2 regions of the Arthrobacter sp. PAMC25564 genome follow, and region 1 is predicted to be linked to the other one. Evidence: riboswitches for the same ligand, from Rfam matches in the RefSeq annotation. Region 1 holds a riboswitch; the other holds the start of a gene.
What was found. A riboswitch is a leader RNA that binds a small molecule or an ion and turns the genes downstream of it on or off. The one in region 1 is predicted to bind S-adenosylmethionine.
Positions count from the first base shown of each region.

Region 2: linked by a shared signal. The riboswitch ahead of E5206_RS16785 (bifunctional o-acetylhomoserine/o-acetylserine sulfhydrylase) and the one ahead of E5206_RS08605 (aminotransferase class V-fold PLP-dependent enzyme) in region 1 are both predicted to bind S-adenosylmethionine.

Region 1 covers NZ_CP039290.1:1,884,964-1,890,186, reverse strand. The annotation lists gene E5206_RS08615 (amidohydrolase) at 1-474, opposite strand, end outside; gene hisN (histidinol-phosphatase) at 663-1,475, shown strand; SAM riboswitch class IV at 1,557-1,670, shown strand; gene E5206_RS08605 (aminotransferase class V-fold PLP-dependent enzyme) at 1,826-3,157, shown strand; gene E5206_RS08600 (class I SAM-dependent methyltransferase) at 3,244-4,002, shown strand; gene E5206_RS08595 (Nramp family divalent metal transporter) at 4,161-5,223, shown strand, end outside.
Region 2 covers NZ_CP039290.1:3,603,102-3,608,324, forward strand. The annotation lists gene E5206_RS16780 (homoserine O-acetyltransferase) at 1-762, opposite strand, end outside; SAM riboswitch class IV at 774-889, opposite strand; gene E5206_RS16785 (bifunctional o-acetylhomoserine/o-acetylserine sulfhydrylase) at 1,004-2,320, opposite strand; SAM riboswitch class IV at 2,384-2,499, opposite strand; gene E5206_RS16790 (hypothetical protein) at 2,492-2,818, opposite strand; gene E5206_RS19860 (hypothetical protein) at 2,706-2,936, opposite strand; gene E5206_RS19370 (hypothetical protein) at 2,875-3,078, shown strand; gene E5206_RS16795 (alcohol dehydrogenase catalytic domain-containing protein) at 3,097-4,128, shown strand; partial or broken gene E5206_RS16800 (aldo/keto reductase) at 4,147-4,517, shown strand; gene E5206_RS16805 (VOC family protein) at 4,718-5,223, shown strand, end outside.

The DNA.
Region 1 (5,223 bases):
CCGGGGCACCTTGGCTGCGAGGCCGTCGTCGACCATTGCCTTGGAGCCGGCTCCAATCTCTTCGGCCGGCTGGAACAGCGCGATATACGTCCCGGACCAGGCTCCGCGCCCGTCCGCCATGAGCTTGGCGGCACCGAGCAGGGCGCTGACATGCAGGTCGTGTCCGCACGCGTGCATGATTCCGTCCACCGCCGACGCATAGGCCAGCCCCGTGGACTCGGTGACCGGCAACGCATCCATGTCGGCGCGGGCCAGGACCGTTGGACCCTCCCCGTTCGCGAGGACGCCGACGATGCCGGTGCCGCCGATGCGGGTCACGGAATAGCCGAACGCGGCGAGTTTCTCCTCGGCAAGCGTCGAAGTCGTGTGCTCCTCAAGGCTCAGTTCGGGATGCTGATGCAGCTGCGTGTACGTTTCCCGGAGCCAGCCAAGCTCCTGATCAAGGCCTGCCAATACTGTTTCGCAACCGGTCATGGGCGTCACTCTCTGTAGGCGTCGAGGCGCCTGTGCCATCCAGGCGCAGCTGGCAAAATTCAGCATAGTCCTGACAGGCCGGTTGGGGGTTGGGTGATGCCTGGCTGCGGCCCCGGGGTTGGGAGCCCATCCGGCCGCAGCAACGTGGCCTGCAGGCCGGCCGCCCGCTTTGGCGGTAGTTTGGACCCATGAGTCAAACCGCTTCGAGCTACAACGATGACCTGCGCCTTGCCCATGTCCTGGCAGATTCCGTAGATTCCCAGACCATGAGCCGCTTCAAGGCGCTCGACCTTCGGATCGAAACGAAGCCAGACCTGACGCCGGTGACCGACGCCGACAAGTCCGCGGAGGAAGCCATCCGCGGCCAGCTGTCCCGCTCCCGACCGCGCGATGCCGTCCTCGGCGAGGAATTCGGCAGCTCCGGCCATGGCTCCCGCCGCTGGGTCATCGACCCGATCGACGGGACCAAGAACTTCGTCCGGGGCGTCCCGGTCTGGGCCACCCTGATCGCCCTCATCGACGAGGGCGAGCCCGTCGTCGGCGTCGTCAGCGCCCCGGCGCTGGGTAAGCGCTGGTGGGCGGCCAAGGGCGCCGGGGCCTACACGGGCCGATCGCTGGCGGCTGCCACCCGGCTGAAGGTGTCCAACGTCTCCAAGCTCTCGGACGCGTCGCTGTCCTACTCAAGCCTGGGCGGCTGGAAGCAACGCGGCAACCTCGACGAGTTCCTGGGCCTCACCGAGGAAGTCTGGCGCACCCGGGCCTACGGCGATTTCTGGTCCTACTGCCTGGTCGCGGAGGGCGCGGTGGACATCGCCTGCGAGCCGGAACTGAACCTCTACGACATGGCCGCGCTGGTGCCGATCGTCACCGAGGCCGGCGGCCGCTTCACCTCGCTGGAGGGGGAAGACGGCCCGTTCGGCGGCAACGCCCTCGCCACCAACTCCATCCTCCACTCCGAAGTCCTCAAGCGGCTCAACCCCGGCCTGGACGACCTGCTCTAGGCCCCGCCGTCCCGTAACAAACGGCTTCACATTCCAGTCCGGCCTTTTCCCCGGCGGCGTGGATGTCCTAGGCTCGTGGCAGGTCACGAGTGCCAGCGCTAAACCCCGGTTTGCTGGCCGGCAACCCTCCATTCGCGGCGGGGTGCCCCGGGTGACGACCTGGCCGGTCCGGAACGGACCCGGCAAGCGCGGATCCCCGGAGTGAGGGGTCCTTTTCGAGCGAGGTCCTTTTGACAACTGCCACTTTTCCCGCAAGCCCCCGATTCCGCCACGCCGAAGGTGCAGCGCACCCCGGGGAGCAGCCTGACGCCGACGCACGGTTTGCCGTCGCGGGCCACCCCCTCTCCGCGGTGACCGGGGCCGAGATCCAGGCCCCGCTGATCCAGGGCGGACACGTCCGCTACGCCAACCTGGACTACGGCGCCTCGGCCCCTGCTCTGTCCGTGGTGTCGGCCTACCTGAACGAGATTCTCCCGTTCTACGCGAGCGTCCACCGCGGCGCCGGCTACGCCTCCCAGATCAGCACGTCGGTCTACGAGAACGCCCGCACCATCGTGCGCGGGTTCGTGGGCGGCCGGGACGACGACTCGGTCATCTTCACCCGGAACACCACCGACTCCCTGAACCTGCTGGCCGGCTGCCTGCCCGTGAGCGATGGCAAGCACACCGGAGAGGTCCTCTACCTCGACATCGAACACCACGCCAACCTGCTGCCGTGGCAGAATGTGCCGCACCGCAGCGTCGTCGCCGCCCCCACCCTCACGGCCACCGTGGAGCGGCTGCGCGGGCAGCTGGCGCTCGGCGGGATCAGCCTGCTCGCCGTCACCGGAGCCTCCAACGTCACCGGGGAGATCCTGCCCATCCGCGCCCTGGCCGCCCTGGCCCACGAGTACGGGGCCCGGATCGTCGTCGATGCGGCCCAGCTCGCCCCGCACCGGCGCATCGACATCGCCGCGGACGACGTCGACTACCTCGCCTTCTCGGGGCACAAGCTCTACGCGCCGTTCGGTGCCGGCGTCCTGGTGGGACGGCCGGACTGGCTCGACGCCGGGACCCCGCACCTGGCCGGCGGCGGCGCCGTCAGCGACGCCAGGCTCGACACTGTCAGCTGGACCACCGGGCCCGCCCGGCACGAGGCCGGCTCCCCCAACGTCCTCGGCGCCGCCACGCTGGCGCGCGCCAGCCAGGTGATCGCGGCCCTGGACGAGGAGCAATGGCACGCCCATGAAAATGCCATCCGCTCTTTCCTCGTCGAGGGGCTCCAGCGCATCGACGGCGTGACCGTGCACCAGATCTTCGCCGACACGGAACCGGGCGCCGGGACCATCGGCGTCGTCAATTTCTCCGTGGCAGGCTACGACGCGGGCCTCGTGGCCGCCTACCTCTCGGCGGAACACGGAATCGGACTGCGTGACGGCCGCTTCTGCGCCCACCCGCTGATCCGCCGGCTCGGCCTGCCCTCGGGCTCGCTGCGGGCCAGCTTCGGCCTCGGTTCGCGGCTGGAAGACGCCCAACGGCTGCTGGCCGGCATCCAGGAGCTCCGGCGGGCCGGTCTCGGCTGGGACTACGTGGTGGATGCCGGCCGCTGGGTCCCTGCCAACGACACCCGCAGCTACCCGCACTGGGCGCCGAACACGCCGGGCACCGCGGGCGCGGCGCCCTGCTCGCTGGACCAGGCCTGACCGGACCGGGCCCAGGGCCGCTGCCCGCTGCCGCGTGCGGTAAATTCGAAAGGTACCCGCACCGGACCTGCCGAAGGAGATCGCACGTGGCACGCGGCGGCCCCAAACTCCACCATGAGCGACGCCAACAGCTCGGGCAGAGCTTCCAGGATGGCGGAGAGCACTATGAGCGGGTCCGTCCCGGGTATCCGGAAGAATCGGCCGGCTGGCTGATCCCCGCCGGTGCGAAGGACGCCGCGGACGTGGGCGCGGGAACCGGAAAGTTCACGGCACTGTTGGTCGGGCGCGGCCTGCACACCGTGGCAGTGGATCCTTCCCCGGACATGCTGGCGCAGCTGCACCGGACGCTGCCGGGCGTCACCGCCGTCGAGGGCAGCGCAGAGAACACCGGGCTTGAGCCCGAAGCCTTCGATCTTGTCACGGTGGCCCAGGCCTGGCACTGGTGTGATCCGCTCCTGGCCAGCACCGAGATCGCCCGCATCCTGCGGCCGCACGGCGTCCTGGGGCTGATCTGGAACCAGCTGGACACCTCGGTCCCCTGGGTGCACCGGCTCTCCCGGATCATGCACGCCGGCGACGTCCACAAACCCCACTTCAAGCCGTCCGTGGGCCCGGAATTCACCGGCCTCGAGAGCCACCTGACCCGGTGGGAGGATGCGCTGACCACAGAGGACATCATCGCGCTGGCGAAGTCCCGCAGCTACTATCTGCGCGCTTCCGAGGCCACCCGGGACAAGGTCCTGGCCAACCTCGGCTGGTACCTGCACGAGCACCTGGCCCATGCCCCGGGCGAGGTCCTCCGGCTCCCCTATCTGACCCAGACCTGGCGGGCCTTCCGGGCCTGACTGTTTACTTTCCGCATTGCATGCCGGGCCCGTCAGGCTTATGGTTTCGGTATGCCTAATAATTATCTTTAGGCCTACAACACTTTGCCGACGGCTGCCCCAGCCCGGCAGAAGCCCTTACGCGTCAATGCGGACGTGCCAAATTACGGGAGACCGCAGTGCTGGAAGTGACCGGACACGAACCCCAGTTCCCGGGAGCCCCCGCCCGGCGGACGCCGGGTGCCCGCAGGGCCCTGCTCGGCCTGCTTGGACCGGCCTTCGTCGCCTCGATCGCCTATGTGGACCCGGGGAACGTCGCCGCCAACCTGACGGCCGGCGCCCAGTACGGCTACCTGCTGGTCTGGGTCCTGGTTGTTGCCAACGTCATGGCCGTTCTCGTCCAGTACCAGTCCGCGAAGCTCGGCATCGTCACCGGAAAGAGCCTGCCGGAGATCCTCGGCGAGAGGCTCAAGCCGTTCTGGCGGCGCGCCTTCTGGGTCCAGGCGGAAATCGTGGCCGCGGCGACCGATCTGGCCGAGGTCGTCGGCGGGGCGATCGCACTTTATCTGCTCTTCGGCCTTCCGCTGCCGCTTGGCGCCCTGATCGTGGGCGCCGTGTCGATGCTCCTGCTGGCGGTACAGCGGAGGAACCGCCAGCGGCCGTTTGAATTCGTCATCATGTTCCTGCTCGGCATCATCACCATCGGCTTCCTGGCCGGCCTGTTCTTCAGGCCGCCCGATCCCGGCGGGATCCTTGCCGGACTCGTGCCCGGTTTCCAGGGCCCGGACACCGTGCTGCTGGCGGCCAGCATGCTCGGCGCCACCGTGATGCCGCACGCCATCTATGTCCACTCCGCCCTCTCACGGGACCGGCACCGCCCGAACCCGCACCTCCATGTTCCGGTCCCGGCCATGGCGCGGCTCGTCAGGGCCACCAGGCTGGACGTCGTCGCCGCCTTGGCCATCGCCGGAATCGTGAACATCGGCATGCTCCTGCTGGCGGCGTCAAGCCTGGGCGGTGCGGACGGGACCGACACGATCGAGGGCGCCCATGCCGCCATTACGGCCAGCCTGGGCCCCGTCGTCGGCGTCATCTTTGCCGTCGGCCTGCTCGCCTCCGGCCTGGCCTCAACCTCGGTGGGCTGCTACGCCGGCGGATCCATCATGCAGGGCCTGCTCAGGATCCGGATTCCGCTGCTCGTGCGCCGTGTCGTGACCCTCATTCCCGCGGTTGTGCTGCTGA
Region 2 (5,223 bases), 1.7 Mb from region 1:
CCCGTCCAGTTCGGCCGCCGAGCGGTAGGTGATGTGCGCGATCCGGCGTGCCAGGGCCAGGCCTGCAACCGGCCCGGGGCCGCCGTAGTAGTCCCCGCCGTTGAAGTCCGGGTCCAGGCGGATAGCCAGGGTCTGGGCCTGGGCGAAGGCAATCTGTTCCGCGGTGCTGCTCGCGCCGACGGAAATCACGGCGCAGCGCCGGACCCGTTCCGGGTAGCTGACGGCCCACTCGAGGGCACGTGCCCCGCCGAGGGATCCGCCCAGTACGGCGAACCAGCTGCGGATGCCCAGGGCGTCCGCAAGCCTGGCCTCGGCCTCCGTGGTGTCCCGCAGGGTGACCAGCGGAAACCGTGAACCCCAGGGCTTTCCGTCGGGGGCCTGCGTCGAGGGACCGGTGGAGCCGTAGCAGCCGCCCACGATATTGATGGAGACGACGAAGTACTTGTCGGTGTCCACGGGGGCGCCGGGGCCCGCGAGCTGCTCCCACCAGCCCGGTTCCTCGCTGGCGCCCCGGGTCACGTGGGTGTCGCCGGTCAGCGCATGTTCGATCAGCACCGCATTCGAGCCGTCCGCGTTCAGCCTCCCCCAGGTCTCGTAGGCGAGGACGACATCGGGGAGCCGGGCACCGGACTCAAGCTCGAGGTCGCCGATCCGCAGGTACTGGACGGTTCCGTCCGGCACGGCTTGTTCGACTTCTTCTTCGACGGCACGCCGGGATGGATCGGTGCCGGGTACACCGCTGTGGGTGAGGGAAAGTGTCATATGAGGACCTAACTTCGCGCTTGCCTGCCGTCAGCTGACCGGCAGGCCAGGTCTTCACCCGGGGCACCCCGCCGCAAAAGGAGGGTTGCCGGCCAGCAAGCCGGGGCTGTCGCTGGCGCTCATGACCTTCAATGAGTTTACGAAACGAGGCGACGGAATGGCGAAGATTGTGACGGCCATGTGACTCCCGGCGTCCCGGCGCCGTCGCCGGCGGATCAGGGACGCCGGGAGTCAGTGCACGTCAGACGCTCTTGGCCGCGCGGAATCCGGCGTCGAGGTCCGCGAGGATGTCATCGATGTGCTCCAGGCCCACCGAGAGCCGCACGAGTCCCGGATTGACGCCGGCGATGGCCTGCTGTTCCGGGGTCAGCTGGCTGTGCGTGGTCGACGCCGGGTGGATGACCAGGGAGCGCACGTCACCGATGTTCGCCACATGGGAATGCAGTTCAAGGGCATCAACGAACGCCTTGCCCGCCTCGGCTCCCCCGGCGATGTTGAACGCCACGACCGCACCGGTGCCCTTGGGACCGTACTTGCGGCCCCGCTCGTACCACGGGCTGGAGGGCAGCCCCGCGTAGGCGACGGATTCGACGTCGTCCCTCGCCTCGAGCCATTCGGCCACCTTGGTGGCGTTGGCGACGTGCCGTTCGACGCGCAGGCTCAGGGTCTCGATGCCCTGGGCGATGAGGAAGGCGTTGAACGGGGAGACGGCCGAGCCGAGGTCGCGCAGGAGCTGGACGCGGGCCTTGAGGATGTAGGAGAGGTTGGCGCCCAGGGCGCCGTCCGCGCCCAGGTCCCGGGCATAGACCAGGCCGTTGTAGCTGGGGTCCGGGGTGTTGAAGCCGGGGAACCGCTCGGGGTCCTTGCCGAAATCGAAGTTCCCGGAATCCACGATCACGCCCGCGATCGCGGCGCCATGGCCGCCGAGGTACTTGGTGGCGGAGTGCACCACGATGTCCGCGCCCCACTCGATCGGACGGATCAGGTACGGGGTGGACAGGGTGTTGTCGACGATCAGCGGCACGCCGCCCTCGTGCGCCACCTTGGAGACGCCCTCGATGTCGAGCACGTCCTGGCGCGGGTTGGAGACTACCTCGGCGAAGAACAGCTTGGTGTTGGGCCGGACGGCGTCGCGCCACTGCTCCAGGTTGTCCGGGTCCTCCACGAAGGTGACGGAGATGCCGAACTTCTTCAGCGTGTGGGCCAGCAGGTTGTAGGTTCCGCCGTAGAGGCTGGGGCTGGCCACCACGTGGTCACCGGCTTCGGCGACGTTGAGGATCGCGAAGGTCTCCGCGGCCTGGCCGGAGCTGAGCAGCAGGGCCGCGAGGCCGCCCTCAAGACTGGCCACGCGCTGCTCCACCGCGTCCTGGGTCGGGTTGCCGATCCGGGTGTAGATGGGGGCGAGCTCGGCGAGGGCGAAGCGGTTGGCGGCGCTTTCAGCGCTCGGGAACACGAACGACGTCGTCTGGTAGATAGGCAGGGCCCGCGCGCCGGTGGCGCTGTCCGGCTCCTGGCCGGCGTGGATCTGGCGGGTTTCGAAGGACCAGGCATTGGACATCGGAAAAGCTCCTCAAGGACCGGGCACAGGTCCGCCCGGAGCTGATCGGCTCGGGACGGCACGGGGCCGCGCTTGCCCTCCGGCGGGCGCCGGACGGCCAGGTCTTCACCCGGGGCACCCCACCGCGATACGAGGGTTGCCGGCCAGCAAGCCGGGGCTATCTGCTGGCACTCATGACCTGACTTCAGTGTAGGGACGCTCCAGCGGCGCTGGATAGCTTTGTGACGAAGATGAAGCCACCGGGCAAGTGACTGTGGCGGTCGCGGCCCAACTGGCGAGCAGTTTCAGACTTTCGTCGCTGGCGGAACCTGGGTCTCCGGTGTAGGCGAACATGGTCCACCCGGGGTTGGCCGGCAGTTCCATCGCTTCATAGCCGAGCTCGAGGTCACCACCCACGGGATGGTGGATGCGTTTGAGGCCGGTCCGGTGGAAGCGCGCATTGTGGGCGGCCCAGCCGGTGCGGAATTCGTCGCTGCGCGTTGCGAGCTCGCCAATCAGCTCGGAGAGTTCTGTCGTGCGGATTCCGGCCGGCGTAGCCGCGCAAGACGGCCACGATGTCATTCGCCGCCTGTTCCCAGTCCGGGAAGAAGGTGCGTGCTTCCGGGTTGAAGAACATGAAGCGGGCTCAACAGGGAGGACGCCGTGAATACCACCCCGGTATTCCCTGCCAGCAGGCCATCGGACCCGGCATGCCTGTAACGACAGGCACTCCCAAGATGGATTTCGCGGGTGTTGACTGGAACCTGACCGACAACTGAGTAAAGGAACCCCTGAACATGCGAGCAACACTGATGTACGGCGCCGGCGACGTGCGTGTCGAAACCGTTCCCAACCCCACGATCCAGGAGCCCACGGACGCCATCGTGCGCATCGTCGCCGGATGCATCTGCGGCAGCGACCTGTGGCCCTATGCCTCCAGGCCCGAGACTGCAGAAGGCTCCCGCATGGGCCACGAGTTCGTCGGCATCGTCGAAAAGCTCGGCCCCGGTGTGACCGGCCTGGCGGTGGGTGACTTTGTCATTGCCCCGTTCGTCGCCTCCGACGGCACCTGCGACTTCTGCAAGGAAGGCCTGCAGACCTCCTGCCGCCACGGGGGACACTGGGGCGGCCAGGATGACGGCGGCCAGGGCGAATTCGCCCGCGTGCCGCAGGCATCCGGCACCCTAGTCGCAGTTCCCGCTGGCTTCGATGAGAAGCTGATCCCGTCGCTCTTGAGCCTCTCCGATGTCATGTCGACCGGATACCACGCGGCCAAGAAGGCTGGCATCAAGCCCGGACAGACGGTCACCGTGATCGGCGACGGGGCAGTCGGACTCTCCGCGGTCATCGCCGCCAAGCTGATGGGCGCCTCGCGCATCATCCTCATGGGCCGCCACGAGGCCCGCACCAGTCTCGGCCGCGAGTTCGGTGCCACTGACGTCGTCGCCGAACGCGGAGGCGAGGGCATCGCCAAAGTCAAGGAGCTCACGAACGGCGACGGAACCCACGTCGTACTCGAAGCAGTGGGCCTCAAGGCGGCGATCGAGATGGCCATCGGTGTCGTCCGTGACGGCGGCGTCATCAGCCGTGTCGGTGCACCGCAATTCTCCGAAGTTCCACTCGGGTTCCCCGAGTTCATGCGCAACATTACGCTCACCGGTGGTGTCGCACCGGCACGCGCATACATCGAGGAACTGCTGCCGCTCGTGCTCGCCGGAACCATTGACCCCGGCAAGGTCTTCGACCGCACCATCGGCCTGGACGACGTTCCCGCCGGCTACCAGGCCATGGCCGACCGCGAAGCGCTCAAAGTACTCGTCCGCCCGTAACCCGAGGAACACGAAACCATGAACATCACACTCAACAACGGCGTCGTCATGCCCGCCATCGGCCTCGGTGTCTTCCAGACCCCTCCCGAGGTCACCACCGGTGCGGTCGCAACCGCGCTGGAGACCGGCTACCGCCACATCGACACCGCGGCCGCGTACGCCAACGAGCGCGAAGTGGGCGAGGGCATCCGCCGCTCCGGTCTTGACCGCTCCGAGGTCTTCATCGAGACCGCCCGGAGCGCATCGCCGAAAACTTCGACGTCTTCCATTTCGAGCTCACTCCGGGGCAGATGAATGCCCTCGAGGCGCTCGACACGGGAGTGCGCGGCGGCCCCGATCCCGACTCGATCACCCTCGAGGCCTTCGGACGGGAGATCCCGGAAGCCTGATCCGGCCCACATGCCGGTCCATGCCGGTAGCAGCTGCCGCCCTGGCCCCCTGTGAAAAGGAGGAAACCGCCCCTGCCCGGACAGATGAAGCGACGGCCACGACGGGCATATCCGCGCCCCGGTGGGCTGCCGGAGGACATCCCATCATGGTTAGGGGCGCCTAAGCTGAGAGCCCCATCACAAAGTGTCAAGATGATGGCATGCGCATGGATCACGTCTCTTACGCCTGTGAACAAGATGGCTTGGCAGCCACCACCGAACGAATTGCGTCTGCCCTCGGCGTCGAAGCCGTGAAGGGTGGAGTACATCCCCGTTTCGGGACCCGAAACATGATCATCCCGCTCGCGGGACACAAGTATGTGGAGGTCGTGGAGGTCCTGAACCACCCGGCTTCCGACAAGGCCCCTTTCGGCCAGGCAGTCCGCGCCCGCTCCGAAGCGGGCGGCGGCTGGATGGGCTGGTGTGTCGAGGTCGACGACCTGGCACCCTTCGAAGAGCGCCTTGGCCGCGCCGCGGTCAACGGCAACCGGAAGTTCCCCGACGGCCGCGAGCTGGTCTGGAAGCAGATCGGTATCCTGGGCCTCATCGCGGATCCGCAGGTCCCCTACATGCTCAAGTGGGAAGGCGATCCGGAGCTCCACCCCTCCAACGCCTACCAGAGCAACGTCAAGATGTCCGCCCTGACCATCGCCGGCTCGGCAGAGCG